3 regions of the Shewanella sp. TB7-MNA-CIBAN-0143 genome follow, and region 2 is predicted to be linked to each of the others. Evidence: predicted binding sites of a transcription regulator. Region 2 holds the regulator's gene; each other region holds the start of a gene.
What was found. The regulator LexA, encoded in region 2, represses DNA repair genes until DNA is damaged. The targets are predictions, from matches to a motif close to TACTGTATNNNNATACAGTA.
Positions count from the first base shown of each region.

Region 1 (8,036 bases), on a different contig from region 2:
ACTTCACCAGTTTCTAAATCAATATTTTCATCACTAGCAGATGAGCTAGCTGGCGTTTTTGAACTTAATAGCATCGCACGTAATGTCGTATCAATTTCTTGTGCCACTTCAGGATGTTCAAGTAAGTATTTACCCGCGTTAGCACGTCCTTGACCAATTTTTTCGCCTTTGTAGCTGTACCAAGCACCGGCTTTATCAACCAGCTTGTGTGCAACACCTAAGTCAACTAGTTCACCGGTACGGTTAATACCTTGTCCATAAAGGATCTGGAATTCAGCTTGCTTAAATGGAGCTGCAATCTTATTTTTAACCACTTTAACGCGAGTTTCATTACCGATGACTTCATCGCCATCTTTAATCGCACCAGTACGACGAATATCTAAACGAACAGATGCGTAGAATTTAAGTGCATTACCACCAGTGGTCGTTTCAGGGCTACCAAACATTACACCAATTTTCATACGAATTTGGTTAATAAAAATAAGCAGTGTGTTTGATTGCTTAAGGTTACCAGCAAGTTTGCGCATCGCTTGGCTCATCATACGAGCAGCAAGGCCCATATGCGAATCACCAATTTCACCTTCAATTTCTGCTTTTGGTGTTAATGCTGCAACAGAATCGACAACGATTACGTCTACCGCACCTGAACGCGTTAACGCATCACAAATTTCTAGTGCTTGTTCGCCTGTATCTGGCTGTGAACAAAGTAAGTTATCAATATCTACGCCTAGCTTTTTGGCATAAATTGGGTCAAGAGCATGTTCAGCATCGATAAACGCACAGGTTTTACCTTCTCGTTGCGCAGCAGCAATAACTTCCAATGTCAAAGTAGTTTTGCCACTACTTTCAGGCCCATAGACCTCCACTATTCGACCTAAGGGGAGTCCGCCTGCACCTAACGCGACGTCTAATGAAAGTGAGCCGGTAGAGATAGTTTCAACATCCATTGTGCGGTCTTCGCCCAACTTCATGATCGAACCTTTACCGAATTGCTTTTCAATTTGACTTAACACTGCGACAAGTGCTTTTTGTTTATTTTCATCTGTTTTAGACATGTTATAACCCTTGCATATTTTTTGATTTAAGATGAATATTTATTCACCACCACCACTTGTTAATATATACAGCTCATATCAAATTAGTATATTGGGAACGCTATGAACCGGTTCTTTGCGTCGAACTTGTTCTAGGCAGCGATTAAAGAGGGGGTTAATCTAGGTGAACCATTTAAAGTTTGGCTTTGGTAAATTTCAACGATACGTCCCATTGGCAAACCGCCCGCACCGAGTGCGATATCCAATGAAAGCGAACCGGTAGAGATAGTTTCAACATCCATTGTGCGATCTTCGCCCAACTTCATAATTGAGCCTTTACCAAATTGCTTTTCAATTTGGCTTAAAACGGCGGCTAGTGCTTTCTCTTTATTTGGATCAACCTTCATTATAAAACCCTCTTAAGGCATTCAATACGTTTAGTAAAATGCTATTTCGACTTAGGTGAAGTGACGTGAATCATTTCAATATGTTCATCAGTATACTGTATAGTCATACAGTATCAAGTGCTGAGCTGATTTTTTTTTAAACCTTTGAGAATTGATCATTTACATCAATATTTTATCCTCATAAAATTTTTTGTTTGAATCTATTTATACGCTGGGGGCAAATATTGTTAAGATTAGCCCCATAAGATTTACGTCCTACGATTGATTAATAGTGAAGTGTTCATAATGACAGTGATTGATACCAGCGATTTAGAAAAACACACCCCGATGATGCGCCAGTATTTGGGCTTAAAAGCGGCCCATCCTGATATGTTATTGTTTTATCGAATGGGTGATTTTTATGAGCTTTTTTACGATGATGCTAAACGCGCTTCTGAAATGCTGGGTATTTCACTGACGGCTCGTGGAAAAAGCGGCGGTGACCCGATTCCCATGGCAGGCATTCCATATCACGCTGTCGAAGGCTATTTAGCAAAATTAGTTAACATTGGTCAGTCTGTAGCCATTTGTGAGCAAATTGGTGATCCAGCCACATCAAAAGGCCCTGTTGAGCGCCAAGTGGTGCGCATTGTTACCCCTGGCACCTTAACTGACGAAGCTCTACTGCAAGAAAAACAAGACAATTTATTGGCAGCACTGTATCAGGGTAAAAGCGGTTTTGGTTACGCGACTTTAGACATTTCGTCTGGTCGTTTTGTTGTTGCAGAATTACCCACTCGTGAAGCTTTAGAAGCCGAATTACAGCGGACTAATCCAGCAGAGTTACTTTACAGTGAAGATTTTGCTGACATGTTATTAATCAATAACATGAAAGGCATCCGTCGTCGCCCAGAGTGGGAGTTTGATTACGACACATGTATTAATTTACTGCTCAATCAATTTGGCACCAAAGATTTGCACGGTTTTGGTATTACTGATGCACGATTGGCGTTACAAGCTGCAGGTTGTTTAATGCAGTATGTAAAAGATACCCAAAAGATGGCGTTACCACATATCAACTCGATTGTGCGCTTTAATCAATCTGAATCTATTATTTTAGATGCCGCAACTAGACGTAATTTAGAGTTAACTCAAAATTTATCTGGCGGGCGAGAAAATACCCTATCATGGGTATTAGATAATACCGCAACCCCTATGGGTAGCCGTATGTTACAACGCTGGATCCATGAACCATTACGCAATCGTCAAACTATTCAATATCGCCATAGCGCAGTCAGTGAACTCATTGAGCAAGACTTATATCAAACCTTACATGAGCAACTAAAAAGCTTAGGTGATATCGAACGTATTATGGCTCGTTTAGCACTACGCAGTGCCAGACCACGTGACTTTTCACGTTTAAAGCAAGCACTAACGCTTCTGCCTGAAATCCAGCAAACATTAGCAACATGCCAACAACCTCGATTAAATACGTTAGTGCAATTACTGGGTGAATTCCCTGAACAACATGATTTATTAGAACGCGCTATTGTAGACAACCCTCCCATGTTAATTCGTGATGGTGGCGTTATCCGTACTGGCTATAATAATGAGTTAGATGAATGGCGTAAGTTGAGTGAAGGCGCCAGTGATTATTTAGTCGAACTTGAAGCTCGTGAGAAACAACAAACGGGGATTAACACCTTAAAAGTCGGCTATAACCGGGTTCATGGTTACTATATTGAAGTTAGCCGTTTACAGTCAGATAGAGTGCCACTGAGCTATCAGCGTCGTCAAACACTCAAAGGCACCGAACGATATATCACCCCAGAATTGAAAGAATACGAAGAAAAAGTACTTTCAAGCCAAGGCAAAGCACTCGCGCTTGAAAAACAACTGTGGGAACAACTGTTTGACTTATTGTTACCTAAATTACAAGAATTACAGCAGTTTGCAACGGCTGCTGCCGAGTTAGATATATTAAGTAACTTTGCCGAACGAGCACAATTATTTAATTATCAATGCCCACAAATGACCCACGATATTGGTATTAATATTGAAGCGGGCCGCCATCCAGTCGTTGAACGAGTTAGCCAAGCAGCATTTATTGCTAATCCGGTAGCGTTAACACCGCAGCGCCAAATGCTTATTGTCACAGGTCCGAATATGGGCGGTAAATCTACCTATATGCGTCAAGTTGCATTGATTACATTGATGGCACATATCGGCTGTTTCGTTCCAGCAGACCATGCTCAAATTGGTGAAATCGACCGAATTTTCACCCGTATTGGTGCATCAGATGATTTGGCATCGGGCCGATCAACCTTCATGGTTGAAATGACCGAAACGGCTAATATTTTACATAATGCTACTGCAAACAGTTTAGTGTTGATGGACGAAATAGGTCGCGGCACCTCGACTTATGATGGTTTAGCGCTCGCTTGGTCTGCTGCTGAATATCTAGCCAAAAACGTCAGTGCACTGACATTATTTGCTACTCATTATTTTGAATTAACTCAATTGCCCGAGCTGTTACCGTCAGTGATTAATGTGCATTTAGATGCAATAGAACACGACGACACAATTGCCTTTATGCATTCGGTACAAGAAGGTGCGGCAAGTAAAAGTTATGGTCTACAAGTTGCGGCCCTAGCGGGTGTGCCGGCCTCCGTCATTAAAGCGGCAAAACATAAGCTTCATCAACTTGAAAACCGAGATATGACATTATCTCAACAGAATCCAACTCAAGTGAGTATGAACTTATTACCTCCAATTCCAGAGCCATCACTAGCACTGAAAAAGTTAGCCCAAATTAATCCAGACGAATTGACACCTAAACAGGCGTTAGATTATTTATATGAGTTGAAGCGATTAAGTCACACGAACACCGAGCTACGAAAATAACTGGCCAAGTGAATTTTTGAACTGTGGAAGCCTGCAAAGGCTTCCATTTCAATGACGTATTAGGTGTTACATCAAACGAGTAACGCCCCTGAAATACGATGAAATGAACCAACAGTATTAAAACACCAGCAGTAATACCTAGGTTATATCGTCAAGTTGCCACTACACAACGCTTAAATTAAGTTGGCGATTAGTAGGATAAACCTAAGCGCATGAGCAAAATTAAAATGCTCATATAGGTCTTAACCCTAATATCGCAATACCTTAATTGACCTTATTGACACATTAATGATGACATATCATTTGTGTGTTGATCATAGTCAACCGCCTAATATTCACAATAAACGTTCACTGTCCATTAATCTCTGAATAATGCTTCAACCGACAGTCCTTGCGCCCCAAGTAAGTCTTTTAAGCGTTTAAGCGCTTCGACTTGAATTTGACGTACACGCTCACGTGTTAAACCAATTTCGGCACCGACATTCTCTAATGTTGAAGGTTCATATCCGAGTAAACCAAAACGTCTTGCTAACACTTCGCGTTGTTTAGTGTTTAATTCGTTTAACCAGCCCACTATCGAATTAGATAAATCTTCATTTTGTACCCGATAATCAGGGCCAACGGAATCATCATCAGCAATAACATCTAATAATGCCTTCTCATTATCGCCACTCAGAGGCGAGTCTACCGAAGTAATTCTTTCGTTTAACTTCAGCATACGGCTAACATCACCGGTCGACACATCTAACTTTTCGGCGATTTCTTCTGCGGTCGGTTCGTGATCAAGTTTTTGGGCAAGCTGTCTTGCTGTACGCAAGTACACATTTAATTCTTTTACAATATGAATTGGTAGACGGATAGTGCGAGTCTGGTTCATGATCGCCCGTTCAATGGTTTGTCTGATCCACCACGTTGCATAAGTGGAAAAACGGAAACCACGCTCAGGATCAAACTTTTCAACCGCTCGAATTAAGCCTAAATTGCCTTCTTCGATCAGATCGAGCAGCGCTAAACCACGATTGTTATATCTTCTGGAAATTTTAACAACAAGACGGAGGTTACTTTCTATCATGCGGTTGCGAGACTTTTCGCAGCCTTTGAGGGATTTACGTGAAAAAAACACTTCTTCCTCTGCTGTCAGTAGCGGAGAAAAACCTATTTCACCTAAATATAATTGAGTAGCGTCTAAATTTTTTTGTAAGTCATCTTGGACTTTTTCTTCAATATCAAGTTGTTGCACCAAATCGCGTTTACCGGTTGCAACTTCTGGTGGTTGTTTAGCTAGATCGACAAGATATTCTGCTGAAGCAGTATTATTTTTGCGGCTCATAATTGCTCTCCCAAACCTAATTTGTGGTATTTAATCTACTTCACTTGCTTATCCTCCGTTATTTATGTTGCTAAACAATTACTGTTTAGGTAGATATCGTAATGGGTTGACAGACTTACCATGAAATCGTACTTCAAAGTGAAGCATAACTTGGTGTGTCCCGGTACTGCCCATTTTTGCAACTGTTTGTCCTGCACTCACATATTGCTTTTCTTTAACCAATATCGTGTCGGCATGCGCATAAGCACTTAAAAAATCATCATTGTGTTTGATAATAACTAAGTTGCCATACCCGCGCAGTGCATTACCGGCATACACGACTCTCCCATCTGCTGCGGCTTTAATAATATCGCCGCGATTACCAGCAATCTTTATACCTTGATTGCCTTGTTCTGATGCCGAAAAATATCCAACTATTCGGCCTCTAACTGGCCAGTGCCATTGCTGAACTTGCTGTGGCAAATTAGCGACAGAACCACTCGCACTTTGGTTAATTGTTTGTTGGGTAGTTGTTACAGAATACGCAGGCTTCACTTTGTGATCAAGATCTTTTTTCGTTCTGACTGAAACGACTGCTGGGACTGGGTTTGGCGCAACCGTAGGTTTGATTGTTTTTAATATAGAACTATTCGAACTCGAAATATAGGGTTTAGTAACGGCTTGGGTTTGTACTGAATTAACAGAAGGTTGGGATGCTCGAGCAGGTGCCGATTGACTATTATTTGTAGTGGCTAAATTAAGCGTTTGCCCAGGATAAATAGTATAAGGAGCCGATAAACGATTCAAACGGGCAACTTCGACAAAATTACGTCCAGCCCCCCAAGCTATTGAATAAAGTGTGTCACCTTTCTGTACTTTATATTTATCGGTTTTTAATGAGCCTTTATGATACCGAGGACCATGATTTTTTGACGATAAGCTGTCTACCGGTGCGGGACGATCAGCTTGAAAGCTGCATCCAGTGAGCATGATTGCTAAGACCACAAAGTTGGGCCAACCGGTATTCATCAAACAAAGTCCTTAACGGGGAAATAGGTGATTGTTAAGCTAAATAAGCTTACTCCAAACGAAAATATCAATAATGGATAAAAATCATTTGTATCGTGTTAACTAAGCCAAATCTCCATTAATGAGAGGAACAAATTTAACGGCCTCTATTATCTCAGATTTGAATGTCTGTCCGATGCGGGTAATTTTGAGTAATTGCTGGGTGTCTTCTCCTACCGGAATAATCAATACTCCATGTTCGGATAATTGTTCAAGCAATGCTTGAGGTACTGTCGCAGCAGCAGCGGTCACCATTATGCCATCAAATGGTCCACGGTTTGACCACCCTTGCCAACCATCACCATATTTGAATGCGACATTATGTAAATCTAGACGTTTTAGTCTTTGACGAGCTTGTATTTGTAATGCTTTTATACGCTCAATTGTGAATAACTCTGGAATTAACGATGCTAAAACAGCGGCTTGGTAACCTGAACCAGTGCCAATTTCTAACACTTTTTGAGGATTATGTTGCAGCAACAGTTCAGTCATTCGAGCCACAATATAAGGCTGCGAAATTGTCTGTCCCTGCCCGATAGGTAATGCCGTATTCTCATACGCCTTATGAGCTAATGCACCATCAAGGAACAATTCACGTGGTGTTGTTGCTACAGCATGCAATACCGCAGGATGTCGAATCCCTGCCTCGGCCAGTTTTTTGGCCAAATTCATTGCTGATGTAGAAGCTACACGAGTCATATTTTTATTATCCAATCGGCTAATCCATCAAGTTGATTGTATGCCGTTAAGTCTACCGTGAGTGGCGTTATAGATACATATCCCGCAGCTACAGCACCAAAGTCAGTCCCTTCACCGGAATCTTGTTCACTGCCAACAGGACCAAGCCAGTATATATCTTTACCCGCTGGATCTTGGGTTTTTATCATACCTTCGGCTTTATGTCGCGCTCCTAAACGGGTAACTTTAATCCCTTTAATTTGTGCTAAAGGTAAATCTGGAACATTAACATTCAAAATTTGATCACGACTAATAGGATGTTGCAGCAACCCTTTTACAATTTTGGCTGCGTAAACAGCTGCTGTATCGTAATGGATTAATGATTTTCCAACCAGTGACACAGCAATGGCAGGTAAACCTAAAAAACGTCCCTCCATTGCCGCTGCAACAGTGCCTGAATATAAAGTGTCATCCCCCATATTCGCCCCGGCATTAATACCAGAAACGACAATATCAGGTTCGGTTTGACACAATTGCCTAATCGCGAGATGCACACAATCTGTCGGTGTACCATTAACCGAAACATAGCCATTTTCTAAGTTATTAATTCTTAATGGATTAGTCAAGGTTAATGAATTGCTCGCACCAGAGCAATTA
Region 1 is NZ_JBEOPL010000001.1:334,898-342,933, reverse strand. It holds gene recA (recombinase RecA) at 1-1,055, opposite strand, end outside; partial or broken gene recA (recombinase RecA) at 1,190-1,441, opposite strand; gene mutS (DNA mismatch repair protein MutS) at 1,727-4,324, shown strand; gene rpoS (RNA polymerase sigma factor RpoS) at 4,683-5,654, opposite strand; gene AAEY97_RS01430 (peptidoglycan DD-metalloendopeptidase family protein) at 5,733-6,665, opposite strand; gene AAEY97_RS01425 (protein-L-isoaspartate(D-aspartate) O-methyltransferase) at 6,765-7,400, opposite strand; gene surE (5'/3'-nucleotidase SurE) at 7,397-8,036, opposite strand, start outside.
Region 1: the regulator LexA is predicted to act here: its motif matches at 1,535-1,554, upstream of mutS (DNA mismatch repair protein MutS).

Region 2 (8,036 bases):
CACCTAGCAATATAGATTTGCTCACCTTGTGAGGTTAGCTCCTCAAGAGACAAGGTTTTAGACATTGATGCCGCAGCGGCTGCAGCTGCATTGCTTGCTAGTTTTTTTTGCTCCACTAACCAATTATCAAAATCGGCCTCCGATAATGCTTGCACCACAATCGGCATGAAACCATGGTCTTTACCGCATAACTCGGCACATTGGCCGCGATACGTTCCAGGCTTATCAATACGAGTCCAGGCTTCGTTGATAAAGCCTGGATTGGCATCTTTTTTAACGGCAAACGCGGGCACCCACCATGAATGGATAACATCATCTGATGTCATCAAGAAGCGCACTTTTTGGTTAATAGGCAGTACTAATGGCTTATCGACTTCAAGGAGGTAATGTTCGCCTTTGGCCTCACTGCCATCAATTTGTGCTCTGGGAGTGGATAATGTGCTATAAAATTCGATGTCTTTATCAAAATAGCTGTAATGCCACTTCCACTGCGACCCGGTAATTTTTATGGTGAGATCAGCATCACTGGGATCTTCCATAGCAATCAAGGTTTTGGTGGCTGGAATAGCCATGCCGATTAAGATGATGAAAGGGATGACGGTCCAAGCAATTTCCACTTTGGTACTTTCGTGAAAATTGGCCGCGACAGCGCCTTTTGATTTGCGGTGATAAATCATTGAGTAAATCATGATCCCAAACACCACTAACCCAATTGCACAACAGATGTAAAGAATCGTCATGTGGAGGTCATAAACCTTGCCACTGATATCTGTCACGCCTTGAGTCATGTTGAGGGGCATTTCTGATGCCCCAAGCGGAAATGCTACAAACACCACCAGTAAACAATACAACCATTGCTTCACAAGACTACTCCTCTGCTAATTGCAAATAGCAACTACAAAGAAGAGTCACACAGTAATTCTCTGCTCTATGCAAACTCTTCGGTTCCCGAAAAAAGTTTGATGACCTCAAAGTACTTTGGTGGCTGTAAACATACGGTCTACGGTTTTATTGTTAGCTGTGCACCACGCTTGTACCTACTACTGAACTTATCAATTTTGATTTGGCTCATTTGTTTGAAAGTAATCTTGATTACTGCCATTCACGTCCAATTAAAGATAAAAAATGTTTCATCCTTGTTAACCACATTACTTGTAGATTAAACATTGATCAAGATCTCTTTGTTGGCTAATAGGCTGAAAAAAGATGAAAAAAAACCCTGAATTCAATACAGGGCTTGGTAATGAAGGGTTCGTGCTTAGTGAAATGAGCAAAAATTACTTGTTCCATTTGTTAAATTAGGGCTAACAAGTTGATGTTTGTGAGGTAAGTGAGCATTCACATCTTCAATTACCACCCCTAATGCACGTGCACTTTTGGCGACAATTTCTAAACGGCGACTATCGCGAGCATCAAGTGAGCTTGTCCAAGTTACTACTGCGCTCGATGTACCGCTAGTGAGCGCTTTCTCCATGGCCCATAATGTTTCGACTTCATCTTTGGTGTGCACCAGTAAAATGCGATCCATTCTTACACCAGCACTTGCCAGCATATGTTTATAGCCAATATGGGGCGGGCTAATTAATACAATCCATCTGCCTTGCTGGCTCAATATTGCTAACTGGCTGCACAATTGGCTCAGTTCAGCTTCACCTTGGGTGACAGTTTGTAATGTTTGAATGGTTTGGGTGCCATGCAGTTCTGTTTCAGTTAAATCTACCCATAAGCCCGGGTGGCGTGGCGCGATGCCCATTAGTTTGTTCATAACCAATCTCCATTACGGATAACGCCAACGGCAAGCCCTTCGATGGTTAGGCTTTGGCAACTTAAATCTACTTTTATCGGATTGTAATCTTCATTTTCGGCATGCAGATAAATCACATTACCTTTTTGTTCAAATCGTTTTACGGTGACGTCATCATCAACACGTGCCACAACAACCTGGCCATTACGTGCTTGCTGCATTTTATGTACAGCGAGTAAGTCACCTTCTAAAATGCCGATGTTTTTCATGCTGTCACCACGCACTCGCAATAAAAAATCTGCGGCGGGCTTAAACATGTTTGGATCGACTTGATAGTATTGCTCTACATGCTCTTGGGCCAAAATTGGTTCACCAGCAGCAACCTGTCCAATGAGTGGCAGACCGGTTTCAACCTGTTCTTCATGAGGTAAACGAATGCCTCTTGAGGTACCAGGCATGATCTCGATAAAGCCTTTTTTGGCTAATGCTTTTAAATGCTCTTCGGCGGCATTAGCACTTTTAAAGCCAAGACGATTCGCAATTTCAGCACGAGTGGGTGGCATACCTGTTTCGGCGATATTGTTTTTAATTAAGTCTAAAATTTCTGCTTGGCGCGGCGTTAACGGTCTCATGATGATTCCTGTCTTTTTATACAGTGACTGTCATTATATACAGTGTTTGTGTTCGCGCAAGTATTAACCAACTATTTTTTGTATTTTGTTGATTAAGTATCACTCAACAATATGTTTTAATTAACTATTACTAATTTTCTGTCTTATGTTATTTCTGATAGTGAGAGCTTAAACGTAAAGATAGATCGGTCTGATAGTGTAAGCAGGGTGGTTTCTGGTATCCTATACGACAATATTACAGTGGCTTATGTTGCGAAAATAACCATGTCAAAACCAGATTCAATATTTTTACGAGCATTAAGATGGATTCAAAAGTGGATGGTACAGACCATTGTGGTCCCTCACGATCCTTTTGATGACCTCAATATAGATCCAACTAAACCTTTGGTTTATTTAATGAAAACGGAATCTATTAGCGATATTGCCGCGTTGAGCGAAATCACCGAGGGCTTTGGTCTGCCCAGTCCTTATGAGCCATTACAGCTTGATGGCTTAACCGTGCCTCGTGTGGTCTGTTTAGAGGGCCGCAAACCACTATTTGGTAAACGTGAAAGTGGTGACAAATTCCTTAATTATTTTACCAGTTTATTGTCACTTCATAGTGAGAGCCCTGAATTAGATATACAGTTGGTTCCTGTTTGCCTTTATTGGGGACGTACCCCAGGTAAAGAAGAAGACAGCATGAAAGCTGCTGTATTTGAACGTGAAAACCCTACGTGGTTACGTAAATGGTTAATGATTTTATTTTTAGGACGCCATAATTTCGTGCAGTTTTCTAATGCATTATCGCTTCGTCATATGGCCGATGAACATGGTACTGATAAAAGAATTGCTCACAAATTAACCCGAGTCGCCCGTGTGCATTTCCGCCGTCAACGCAAAGTCATGACGGGGCCACAATTACCGAATCGACAAGCGTTGTTTGCCTCTTTATTAAAATCAGAATCTATCAAAAAAGCCATTGAAGAAGAGTCTGCAAATAAGAAAGTAACAGTCGAGAAAGCACGTGAAACCGCCATTGAATACCTTGATGAAATTGCCGCCGACTATTCTGATAGTTTGGTGCGTATTGCCGAACGTTTCCTGACTTGGTTATGGAACAAATTATACAGTGGCATCAATATCAAAGGTGCCGAGCAAGTAAGACAGTTACATCATGATGGTCATGAAATTGTTTACGTTCCTTGTCATCGTAGCCATATGGATTACTTGCTACTGTCGTATATTTTGTATTATCAGGGCATGGTTCCGCCGCACATTGCTGCCGGTATTAACCTTAATTTTTGGCCAGCAGGGCCGATGTTCCGCCGTGGTGGGGCATTCTTTATCCGTCGTAGTTTTAATGGTAATAAACTTTATACCGCAGTATTTCGTGAATATTTAGATCAGTTATTTGCTAAGGGTTATGCGGTCGAGTATTTCACTGAAGGAGGTCGTTCGCGTACAGGACGTTTGTTAGCGCCTAAAACCGGTATGTTGGCTATGACAATTAACAGTGTGCTACGTGGGATAGAGCGCCCAGTAACCTTAGTACCCGTGTATTTAGGTTATGACCATGTGATGGAAGTGGCGACGTACCACAAAGAATTAAGCGGTAAGAAAAAGAAAAAAGAATCTGTATGGCAGGTATTTGGTGCTATTCGTAAGTTAGGCAATTTTGGCCAAGGTTATGTGAATTTTGGTGAGCCGATTAATTTACAACAGTTCTTAAATCAGCAGGCGCCAGAGTGGCGTGATGAGCTAGCTAAAGATCCTGACCAAAAACCATCTTGGTTTACGCCCTCAGTTAATTTGTTAGCTAACCGCGTAATGACTAATATCAATGGAGCTGCCGCAGCCAGTTCAGTAACATTGACTAGTTTAGTGTTATTAGCGTCAGAGCAAAATGCGTTAGAAAGAAGCCAGTTAGAACGTCAGCTTGATTTGTATTTAGCCTTACTTAAAACAGTGCCTTATACCGATTATACCTCTGTGGCCGAAGGTAATGGCAAGTCAATTATTGATCACTGTCTGTCGTTAAATAAGTTTGTGAGTACCAAAGACCTTATTGGTGAAATTATTTCAGTTGATGAAAAAATTGCCATCACCATGAGTTATTACCGTAATAATATTATTCATTTGATGGCGTTGCCGTCATTAATTGCCAGTTGTTTAGTGCATTATGACGTGTGCGATCGCCAGCGAATTCATGGCATTGTAATGGACTTTTATCCATTACTTAAAGCTGAGTTATTTATGAGCATTGATGATGTGCCTCAACATGTGGATAGCATTTTAGATTTCATGGTTGAACAAGGTTTACTGACCGGTAGCGATCAGTTTGAGATAACGCCTCGTCATATTACCCAAGTGTTACTGCTTGCTGAAACTATCAGTGAAACGTTGCAACGTTATGCGATTATCTTCAATTTACTCGCAATAAAACCTGATCTTGAGCGCTCAGAACTGGAACGCGATAGCCATTTGTTAGCCCAACGATTAGGCGCGCTGCATGGCATTACCGCACCAGAATTTTATGACAAAAAATTATATAACACCCTGAGTGTGAAACTGAAAGAATTGGGTTATTTATGCAGCGACGAACATCGTGCTGAAGTGATCAGAATTCGTGATAACGCTAATAAATTACTCAGCTCTTTAGTAAGACAAACCATTGTTGATAGTGTGGAAGCGGAGCACGGACAATAATGGCTAATCATATGAATGCTGCCAAGCATCGTACCAGCGGTAAATCTGTATTGGGTGGGGCGATGATTATTGCCGGAACCACTGTGGGAGCGGGCATGTTTTCGTTACCCGTTGTTGGTGCTGGAATGTGGTTTGGCTATTCTATCGCGATGTTGCTCGGCGTTTGGTTTTGCATGCTAATGTCGGGTTTATTGTTATTAGAAGCCAATTTGCATTTTGAACCAGGCGACAGTTTTGACACCTTAACTCGGGTGACTCTTGGGCAGTTCTGGCGGGTGATTAACGGCGTGTCGATTGCGTTTGTGTTATATATTTTAACCTATGCTTACATCAGTGGTGGTGGTTCGATTGTGAATCACAGTCTGTCAGCATTGGGCGTGAGCCTACCCCAGAGTGTGGCCGGATTGGTGTTTGCGGTAGTTTTGGCTTTGGTGGTATTTATTAGTACTAAAGCGGTCGACCGTATCACCACAATCATGCTTGGTGGTATGGTGATTACTTTCTTTTTGGCTATCGGTAACTTACTAATCGACATTGATACCATAAAGCTAGTATCGCCTGATGGTGAATCGCGTTACCTGCCTTATTTACTTGCCGCTATCCCTTTTGGATTGGCCAGTTTTGGTTATCACGGTAATGTGCCAAGTTTAGTCAAATATTATGGTAAAGATGCCAAAACCATCGTTAAGGCGATTATTACCGGAACCACTATCGCATTGGTGATTTATATATGTTGGTTAGTGGCAACGATGGGTAATATTCAACGAAGCCAGTTTGCCGATATTATTGCTCAAGGTGGCAATATAGGTGTGTTAGTGGGTGCGTTGTCTGGGGTTATTGCCAGCCAATGGCTTGATAACATGCTAACCCTATTTGCCAACCTTGCCGTTGCCTCATCATTTTTAGGTGTGACACTAGGCTTGTTCGATTACCTTGCTGATTTATTTGGGTTTGACGACTCGCGCTCAGGACGAATTAAAACGGCAACGGTAACGTTTGTACCGCCAACAATCCTTGGTTTGTTATTTCCGAATGGATTTATTTTAGCGATTGGTTTTGCTGCGCTAGCTGCCACTATTTGGGCTGTTATTGTACCAGCGTTATTAGCCTATAAAGTAAGACAACAATATCCTGACTCAAAGGGATTTAAAGTCCCTGGTGGAACCCCGTTAATTGCTATTGTGGTGTTGTTTGGGGTTATCACAGCTACATGTCATTTGCTGGCAATGGCCGATATTTTACCGGTGTTTAAATAGACCCAACACACTTCAATCAAATAGCCATTCACCCAAAAGCCTTCGTTTGAAGGCTTTTTGCTTTTCTGCTGATATCGACTTAACTTATGAGACAAGTTTCATGTTGGCTATATCAAGGCAACTATTTTATAAAGGATTAGGATAATGAAGGTACAACAGTATCAACAAGGACAGCCTTGCTGGATTGAATTAGCAACTCATGATTGGGCGGCAGGTAAAGCATTTTATCAGGCGCTATTTGGCTGGGGAGCAGATGATATGCCTATGCCAGAAGGGCATTATACTATGCTGCAAATCGACGGTGATGATATTGCGGCAATGTACCCAATGCCAGCAGAAATGGAAGCCTTACCGACTCATTGGACAATTTATTTTGCGGTCGATGATGTTGATGCTACCTCTAAGGCTGTGACTCAAGCTGGAGGTGAGATTATTGCAGGGCCTCATTCTGTCGGAGATGCTGGCCGAATGGCGCTATGCACAGATCCAGAAGGCTGTCGATTTGCATTATGGCAAGGCCAAGACCATATTGGCATTAAGCGATCGCAAGAATCAAATACCCTATGTTGGGTTGAGCTTGCTTGTCGTGATACCGCTGCGGCGAAACAGTTTTATAGCCGAGTATTAGGTTATCAAACTCAGCTTAATGATGTAGCTGATTTTGAATACACCGAATGGTATGCGGGGGAACAAGCCATTGGTGGATTGATGGAAATGACTGCAGAATGGGGCGATACTCCTGCTCATTGGATGAGCTATTTTGCCGTTGATGACTGTGATTTATCAGTGACTAAAGCACAAACCTTGGGGGCTTCAGTTTGTGTGCCTGCAACTGATATTCCTAACGTAGGCCGTTTTTCTGTACTCAATGATCCACAAGGTGGGGTGTTTTCAATTATTGCGTTATTTACTGCAGAATAAATAGATTTGAAAATTATGTTTTTACATAATGAATGTTGATTATTTCTATTCGCAGTGTTGCTGATTGAAGCTAGAGTATCGTTTAATGTAGAGTGCCGATTTAAGATAGAAGGGCGATTGAACCTTGATTATTAAGTGATGTCATATTGAGTTGTTGGAAAAATGTTACTGTTAGTAAAGTGTTACTATTAGTTGTTGGTAAGAGTTAGTGTATTTAAACAAGGATGAGTGAATGACACAGGAAAACACCCAAATCACATTAGCCAGTATTCATCGCAGTATGTTGTTAGTGGCACTGATCGATTTTCCTGGCACGATATTATTTGGTCTTGGGCTCTACGGTATCCTTGTAGGGTTTGACCAAGATTTCTTGCCTATGTTAGCCAACCCTTTGATCATTATTATTATGTTGATTATCGGTGCGATTATTATGCTATGGGGGATTATCCGCATGATGCTGCTTGCGCGTCAAAAACAAGGAATATTACAACAATGAAAAAACGGATAATCCAATTAAGCTTGTTATCTAGCTTAGTGATACTTACGGGATGCCGTGGTACCGATATCATCAATATTGGTAATAATATTGGCAATGCAGATGACAATAAAAATGACACAGATTACATGATACTGAATGTCCCTAGGGCAATTTTAGCCAGCGATCCATGCAAATATGGGCATCCTGAAGATATTGCTGCGTGTCGTAAAAAGAAACAAGATGAAGCCGACCAACTTAATGAATCACTTAAGCGTAAATAACGCTGTGATTAGCACATAAAAAATCCCAAGCGATTA
Region 2 is NZ_JBEOPL010000003.1:125,945-133,980, forward strand. It holds gene coxB (cytochrome c oxidase subunit II) at 1-863, opposite strand, end outside; gene AAEY97_RS03385 (cell division inhibitor SulA) at 1,259-1,765, opposite strand; gene lexA (transcriptional repressor LexA) at 1,762-2,376, opposite strand; gene plsB (glycerol-3-phosphate 1-O-acyltransferase PlsB) at 2,641-5,064, shown strand; gene mtr (tryptophan permease) at 5,064-6,320, shown strand; gene AAEY97_RS03405 (VOC family protein) at 6,465-7,241, shown strand; gene AAEY97_RS03410 (hypothetical protein) at 7,474-7,737, shown strand; gene AAEY97_RS03415 (hypothetical protein) at 7,734-8,000, shown strand.

Region 3 (8,036 bases), on a different contig from region 2:
GCCCTGGTGCTGGTAAAACACGGCTGATAGTAGACCGCGTGAGACATTTACTTGCTCAAGGTGTTAACCCAAGTTCTATCTGTGTGCTTGCTTTTACTAAAATTGCAGCTCATGAGTTTACATACCGACTTAAAGAGCAAAAGCTGTATTCAGATGGCATGATTGTCAGTACTTTTAGTGGTTGGTGTAACACCCTTCTTAACGAAGAGAATATGCTCCCAGCGCTTATAGATGAGCAAGCTCGTAATGCCATTCAGTCATGTATCAAAAAGTATAATAAATCTGCCGAAAGAGATAATAAATCCATTACTGTGAAGCGTTGTATCGCACTATTCAATCATATGGCGAATTTTAATAATCCCGACATTATCCTTTCTATCAAGAAAATTGATCCTTACTTGGTTGATTATACTTCAGATATTGAAGCAATTTTTAAGATTTATGATGAATATAAAAAAGGAAAGTATCGTGATTACAATGACATGCTTGTTCAAATGAGAGAAGGCTTGAGCAAGCCTGACTTCCTTGAAAAAACAACTAGTCGATATGAACACATGATAATTGACGAGATTCAAGACACAAATCTAGTTCAATGGGATATCATCAAAACAATGTATATTCATAAGGTTAAACTTTTTTGTGTAGGTGACCCTGCCCAATCTATCTTCGGCTTTCGTGGTGCTGATAGTCAGTATCTTGCTAAATTTGGACAACTATTTAAAGGTAGTAAGTTTCAACTGACGCGAAACTATAGGACTACAAAGTCCCTTGTTAAGTTATCAAATGCACTGAGATTTCAGATTAATAAGACATTTATCGGCTCTGTAAGCGTATCTAAAGATAATGAGGTAAGTGACGAGCTTGCTCAAGTTAAGTACTGCGATGAGTTAAATGATGCTGTTGCATGGCTAATCAAGAACATAAAGAATTCGAGTGAGCTTTATGCTCAACAACTAATCTTGTGCCGCTATAATGAACAAATTGAGATTATAAAAACAGCAATGATCGATGCAGGATATGAGGTTTCGAAAAAATATGTAATACAAGTCTCAGAAAATTACTCTATACCAATATTAACTTATCATTCTTCTAAAAGTCTGGAGGCTGAGAATTGCTATGTATTTGATCCCCTTTTTAGTAAAAAGAAACTTTCTACATATAAAGAAGAATTGCGTAATACCTACGTTGCTTTTACTCGATCAAAAATAGCATTGACTATACTTGTTTGTGCAACCGGATCAAAAATATATGAACTTGACGAAAAGACTTCAAAGAGACAGAGTAAGAGCATCTTTCTTAACTTACCAGATGAATTTACTCAGGTTATAGAATCTTAGTTGTTAATTATTATATAGCTTTACCAAACTCACTAGAATTTTGATCTGTTACGATTCTAATGATGTTAAATCTGCCATTTTAGAGGGATAAATTCTTTATACTTGTACCTTTAATTTTTACTGCTAAAATAACTGTAATTATATACAGTGGTGTTAGCTATGCGCGTTATCCCTATACCTGCAAGAGCAGGCATTACAGGTTTTGAAAGTCCAGCAGCTGAATACAGTCAGCTAGGCATGAGCTTGGATGATTTACTGATTGAGCATCCAAGCTCAACCTTTATAGGTATTGCTCAAGGCGAGTCGATGCAAGACGTCGGCATCTTTGATGGTGATATGATCATTGTTGATCGTCATGAGACTGCTCGAAACGGCGATGTCATCGTTGCCAATTTTAATGGCGAGTTTGTCTGTAAGATTCTAGATACCAAGCGGCGTGTTCTCCTTTCTTCTAATCAGCAATACCAACCTGTCATTATTCATGAATACGATGATTTTAGTATTGAAGGCGTAGTCACACGTTCTATTCGTTGCCACCGTCAAAGCCCTCTGTTGTGTGGTAATTAGATGTTTGCTCTAGTTGACGCTAATAGCTTCTATTGCAGTGCCGAACAAGTGTTTCGTCCAGATTGGCGCGGTAAGCCAGTTATTGTGCTAAGTAACAACGATGGGATGATTGTTGCTGCTAATCGTCAAGCTAAAGAAGCTGGCATTGGGAAGTTTCTACCTTACTTTCAAGTTAAAGCCTTATGCGCTCAACGTGGAGTTATTGTCTGTTCCTCAAATTATGAACTCTATGCTGACTTATCTAGCAAAATGATGGACATCATTGGCCGCTTTGCCCCTGAGCAACATGTTTACTCTATTGATGAAAGCTTCCTCTCTTTTAAGAACTGTTATCCAGCTATCAAATGCCTCCTTACGCAAGGCCAGTTAATCCGCCGTGCTGTGTGGAAAGAAGCGCGGCTAGCAGTCTGTGTGGGTATTGGTGAAACACTTACTCTTGCTAAAATCGCCAACCATGCAGCTAAGAAGATTGAGGGCTATAAAGGGGTTTGTTTCATTAGTAATGAGCAAGAGCGTATAGCTATTTTAAAGCAGCTTGCTGTAGGGGATGTTTGGGGCATAGGACGTCGAATAAGTAAGAAGCTTGAGCTAATGAATATCCGTACAGCGTTTCAACTCGCGTCTATGCCGCCGACACTGGCAAGAAAGCAATTTAGTATTGAAATAGAACGTACCGTTCGTGAGCTTAACGGCCAAGCCTGTAAAGTATGGGATGAGGTGAGGGCAGATAAAAAGCAGATATTTTCGACTAGAAGCGTAGGTGAGCGCATCACTGATTTTGAGTCGTTACAGCAAGCATTGAGTAAGCATGTTGCTATCGCATCGAGTAAAGCACGTAAGCAAGGCTCAAACTGTAAGACTATGCTGATTTTTGCCAGTAATTCACCCCATGATGAACGACCAGTAAGCTACAAAGCTATTGTGCATTTCCCATGTCCAACTAACTGCACTGTTGAGCTAACCAAAGCTATGAGTGAAGCCGCCCCAAAGCTTTTTCGTGAAGGCATACATTATTACAAAATCGGTATAGGGCTTATCGATTTAGCCAGCGAAAAGCATAACCAATTCGATTTGTTTAACCCTCCTAAAGCTAATCCAGCTTTGATGCATACGCTAGATGACATTAACCAACGCTATGGCAGTGATACGATGTTTCTAGCAGCTCAAGGCATAGAGCACAAGTGGTCAATGCGCCGTGACCTGCTAACGCCTCAATACACAACCAAATGGCTCAGTGTACCCAGCATTAAGTGTTAACGAGGTTTTACCCGAAAGAACTTTGCTCAATACTGTTAGTCATTATATAAAACAAACAAATACTAGAACGGATTTAATAAATCGCTATCAAAGTTTAAGCCTTCAAGCTCTGAATTAATAAATAATCTCTTAAAAGCCTCATTGCAATATATAGAATAGCCGCCTTGTAATTTTGACTTAAAAAGTAGCTTATTTTGAATATCTTCATTCAAAAAAGCTAATGACTTAAGACCGTCTTCAAAGCCATCTATATAGTTCATTTCACATAAAGTTGGATCTTCATTCGCAAAAACTTGAGGATTAAATAACATTAAAGACTCTCCATCAGCATTGACCTTTACAAATTCACCATAGGGATGGATTTTATCGCCGAGAAATAGATATGCTGATTGAGTCAATAATAGAAAATTTCCAAGTACATTTATGTCAAAATTTTGCTTTCGTGCTTGTGGAATAAAATTGCAGTCAAACTCACCATCCCACAAGTCCGCTATATTGGAATTATCATAGGGTAATGCCATTAGTTTTCTTACCACGACCTCGAAGGTGAGGTCAGTATTACTTACTATTTGATTAGTCATTGTTACAGTATTTAAATCAACTAAATCATATGAGCCATTAGGCTTTTTCAAATAGTATGCGCTCATAGTCCTTTCCACTGTTCATCTTTGGCATCAAATATAGTACTTGGTAACGTGCCTGTTTTTATATGAGTTTTCATACTACTTAACCTTCTAGAAAACTGTTCTTTATTTGGTACTCTCTGCCCGCCAAGATTTATACCTATCCAAGATTCGTAGTTATAGCGATGAAGCTTTCGGTGTACTGGCGCACTCTCAGTTGCCCAGTTTATACTTTTGTTTTTCATAAAGTTTATTAACCATGTGCCATTAATTGGGTCATTGATACCAAACCCTACTAAATGGAAATTCAATCTAGCACTTAAAATTGCAAATTGATTAAACCTACCGACACCAGGAATTATATGATGAGCTTCATGATTAACCGTTGGCTTAGGTTCACCAATAGCCCTTAAAAATTGAGCTAGTTTATCTGTAGGGTGATGCTCTTCATTAGTCAATTTTTCTATTGTCGCTTTACTAGCTTGATCTCTGTATTCAGCTAAAGCAGCCTGAGCTATTGATATGGAACTAATGCGATCCTTTTCTCTTTGAAGGTGGCGAAAATCATTATTTAGTTGTTCAAGTAAAGCTTCACTTGGATTCGAAGTCGCTTTCTTATCGAAATATTTTTTAGCTAACAACTCAAAATTGTAAACAGCCATTTCAAGAGATGAAGGGTTTGATGGTCTAGATGGGCGTGGGTATTCCTTTAACTTATTCATGTTTTATGTACTCCATTACATATAAAAACTTGAACGTAATTTAAAACAGAATTGATAAATATACAAATATCATTTGCTTAAGGTCGGCATGAAATCCATAACCTCTAATTCAACCACTTAAATGCAATACGACAAGGAATAGAGCACAAGTGGCTAAGTGTACCCAGCATTAAGTGCTAACTAGGTTTTTGCTTTGATTAATGTTTTCACTGTTAGTATTACTCATATGCTTGGTCTGACTAGATAAATCAGGCATTATCTAGTCACTGTTCCTTAGCTTGAAGTTCTCAATGAACCTCCTCAAAATTGGTCTACCACTCTTTCTACTGGCTCTCAGCTCTACAGCCATTGCAGCAGGAAATACATCTAATGATTCATTCAACAAAGCAAAAAAGATGCTCGAGCGGGAGGTCTATCAAGATCACCGCGTAACCATCTACTGTGGTGCTAAATTTGACGCTAAAAAGAACATCGAAGCACCTACAGGTTTTGTTACTTCTAAATACATTAAACGGGCAAAACGGGTTGAGTGGGAACATGTAGTTCCGGCGGAGAACTTTGGCAGAGCCTTCAGTGAGTGGCGTGATGGTCACAAGAGTTGTGTCGATAACAAAGGTAAGTCGTTTAAGGGACGTAAGTGTGCTGAGAAGATGAATACAGAGTATCGATATATGCAAGCCGATATGCACAATCTTTTCCCTGCCATCGGTGCAGTAAACGCACTACGCAGCAACTACAACTTTACTATGCTGCCCTCAGCGGTGTCTGACTTTGGTAGTTGTGATATGCGTATCGATGATCGTAAGGCACAACCACCGATAGCTGCTCGTGGCGTTATAGCTCGAACACACATGTATATGGAACAGACATATCCTAAGTACAAAATGAGTAAACAACAAAGTCAATTAATGAAAGTTTGGGACAAACAAGATCCAGTTTCTAAGTGGGAGTGTAAGCGGTCAAAACGTATTGAAAACCTTCAGGGGAATGCAAATACAGTGGTCGAGAGCCGTTGTCAATCAGTTGGTTTGTAGGCGTTTAGATGAGCGGCTAGCTCGCTTATGCCCCAAAGCTCCTACGTTTACTGCTACAGCACTTTTCTGAGTTTGAATATGAACCGTTATTTGACCACAGCAAATTTAGATGAATTAGAACGGCGATTGAACTTATAAATACAACAAAGACTACGGATTATCGTAGCCTTTTTCTTTTGTCGTACGTTAATAAAGTAGAAAATTTAGAACCTTTGACCGTAAGGCCGTTGATTTGGACATGGAGAGAAATCAAATTGATTATAGTTATGTCTCGGCCATGATGTTCGATTGTTATCTATGTTTTAGTGAGTTAAAAATCATTGTCTTAATTGATTTAACTACTTGTAGTATCAATTTTAAAGTGTAGTCTCATACTGTATATTAAGACGATAAAACTGACTTTACACAGCATGGTTGATATTAACTGATGGAACAAGATGCAATTAAGCTACAAATAAGAGACTGGCTTTCCAGAAGGGTACCGGCGGTTGGCGTAAGAGATGTCATAGGTTTACCTGTTGCTATTGGTTCTGATATTGGGAATGTTCGAAAAGAAAATCAGGATAGAGCTGTTATATTAAGAGCTCAAGTTTCTACGAATAAATTTTTTCTAGTCGGTGTTTTATGTGATGGTATGGGCGGAATGGTTGAAGGGGGGGGGTGTGCATCTCTGGCTGTTGCTTCTTTTATATCTAGTTGCATTAGAAATAGAAAAATACCCGTAAAAGAACGTTTAGTTAAAGCGGTCGAATTGGCTAATGGAGATGTTTTTCAAGAGTATAGTGGTAAAGGTGGTGCAACTTTATCTGCTTTTATCATGGATAGTGATGGGCATTTTGAGGCAATAAACGTCGGTGATAGCCGTATTTATGTAAGTGACAACCATGACATGCATCAGGTGTCTGTTGATGACACCATCGCGGGTCAATTAAACCAACAAGAGCCATCATCGCAGTTAAGTAATAAACTATTACAATTTGTTGGTATAGGAAGAGATATTGAACCTCACTTACTCGATATGCCATCACCTAATACAATAGCAAAAATGATTATCACAAGTGATGGTGTCCATTACTTGAATGATAATACATTGAAGTCAATGTTAGTTCAAAATGCGTCTTCCTTAGAATTGTCAAAGCGATTCATTCATGTAGCAAAATGGTGTGGTGGGCACGATAATTCTACTGTTATAACTTTGTCTGATATTTCTTCAATTTCATCTTCATCTGACAATGTTAAGACGGGAACAGTGCAACTCTGGGATCCATATGGTGATGTACAGTTTATAGGTATAGAAAAGAGTCAGCAAGTTGACCCTCCTTCTTTAGTAACTAATGAAGAATTGAATGAATCTGATATTGACGTTGATTTAGTTAGTGATAATAGTACGCCTGAGGATGTACTTGTTAAAGCTTCAGTAAAACAAAAACGGAAAAGTAAAAAGGCAGAGAAAGATAATTCTCCAAAGAAAAAGCCTCAATTAAGGATTGATTTTAATGACTAGCAGTTCAATACCTGTTCTTCCTCCTCGATATATTCCTGATGGTAGCAGTGGTAGCGGTGGTTTTAGTGATGTGTTTTTTTGCCATGACACCCACTTACAGCGAAAAATAGCTATAAAAACGATTAAAGATTTAACTGAATTAGATAGGCTTAAAGACGAAATATCGGCATTAATGAAATTACGTTCAAAGCATGTAGTACAGGCTTTTGATATTATTGAAAATATAGATGTCTCATTCGCTATAGTTATGGAATATATCGACGGGTGTGATTTATTTGATATCAATTTTAAAAGTCTAAATTCTTTAGATTTATTGAAAATATTATGGCAGGTGGCCTCAGGTATTACAGATATTCATTCTGCAGGGCTGATTCATAGAGATATCAAGCCTAACAATATGAAATTGGATGCTGAAGGTATTCTGAAGATTTTTGATTTTGGTTTGGCGCGCAATATAGGTAGAGAAGCCAGAACTGTTGGGTTTAAAGGCACTATAGGCTTTTCAGCTCCAGAACAGTTTAAAATTGATGAGGTCTCATTTACATCCGCTATTGATGTATATGCTTTTGGTGCAACAGCACTATATTTAGCAACGCAAGATTTACCCAAAGAATTGAAAGCTAAAATTCCACCCTTACCCTTACCCGATAATGCTTTTAATTGCGAATTACTTAACGATTACCCACAATTGATTATACTTTTTGAAAAGTGTTTATCTACAGAGCCAGCCAATAGACCAACAATGAAAGATGTTAGGGATGAGATAAGTAAATATCTTCTTTTTGATAAACATCAAGCTCTTGCCGTAATAAATGGTGTTCCCCATATCCTTAATTTTAAGGCTCGAACAGCTAAGTTAGGGCTAGGTAAAATTGGTTCCTTTGAACTTTACTACGATGGCTTTGATTTTCTATTAAAAAATGTGTTGGGTGAAGTGTACGTGAATAATCGATATGTAACAGAGGATATAAAAATACCTGGAGCTTGTGTTG
Region 3 is NZ_JBEOPL010000007.1:195,935-203,970, reverse strand. It holds gene AAEY97_RS08170 (UvrD-helicase domain-containing protein) at 1-1,337, shown strand, start outside; gene AAEY97_RS08165 (LexA family protein) at 1,497-1,904, shown strand; gene AAEY97_RS08160 (Y-family DNA polymerase) at 1,905-3,161, shown strand; gene AAEY97_RS08155 (hypothetical protein) at 3,224-3,808, opposite strand; gene AAEY97_RS08150 (AHH domain-containing protein) at 3,805-4,506, opposite strand; gene AAEY97_RS08145 (endonuclease) at 4,797-5,540, shown strand; gene AAEY97_RS08140 (PP2C family protein-serine/threonine phosphatase) at 5,968-7,044, shown strand; gene AAEY97_RS08135 (serine/threonine-protein kinase) at 7,037-8,036, shown strand, end outside.
Region 3: the regulator LexA is predicted to act here: its motif matches at 1,468-1,487, upstream of AAEY97_RS08165 (LexA family protein).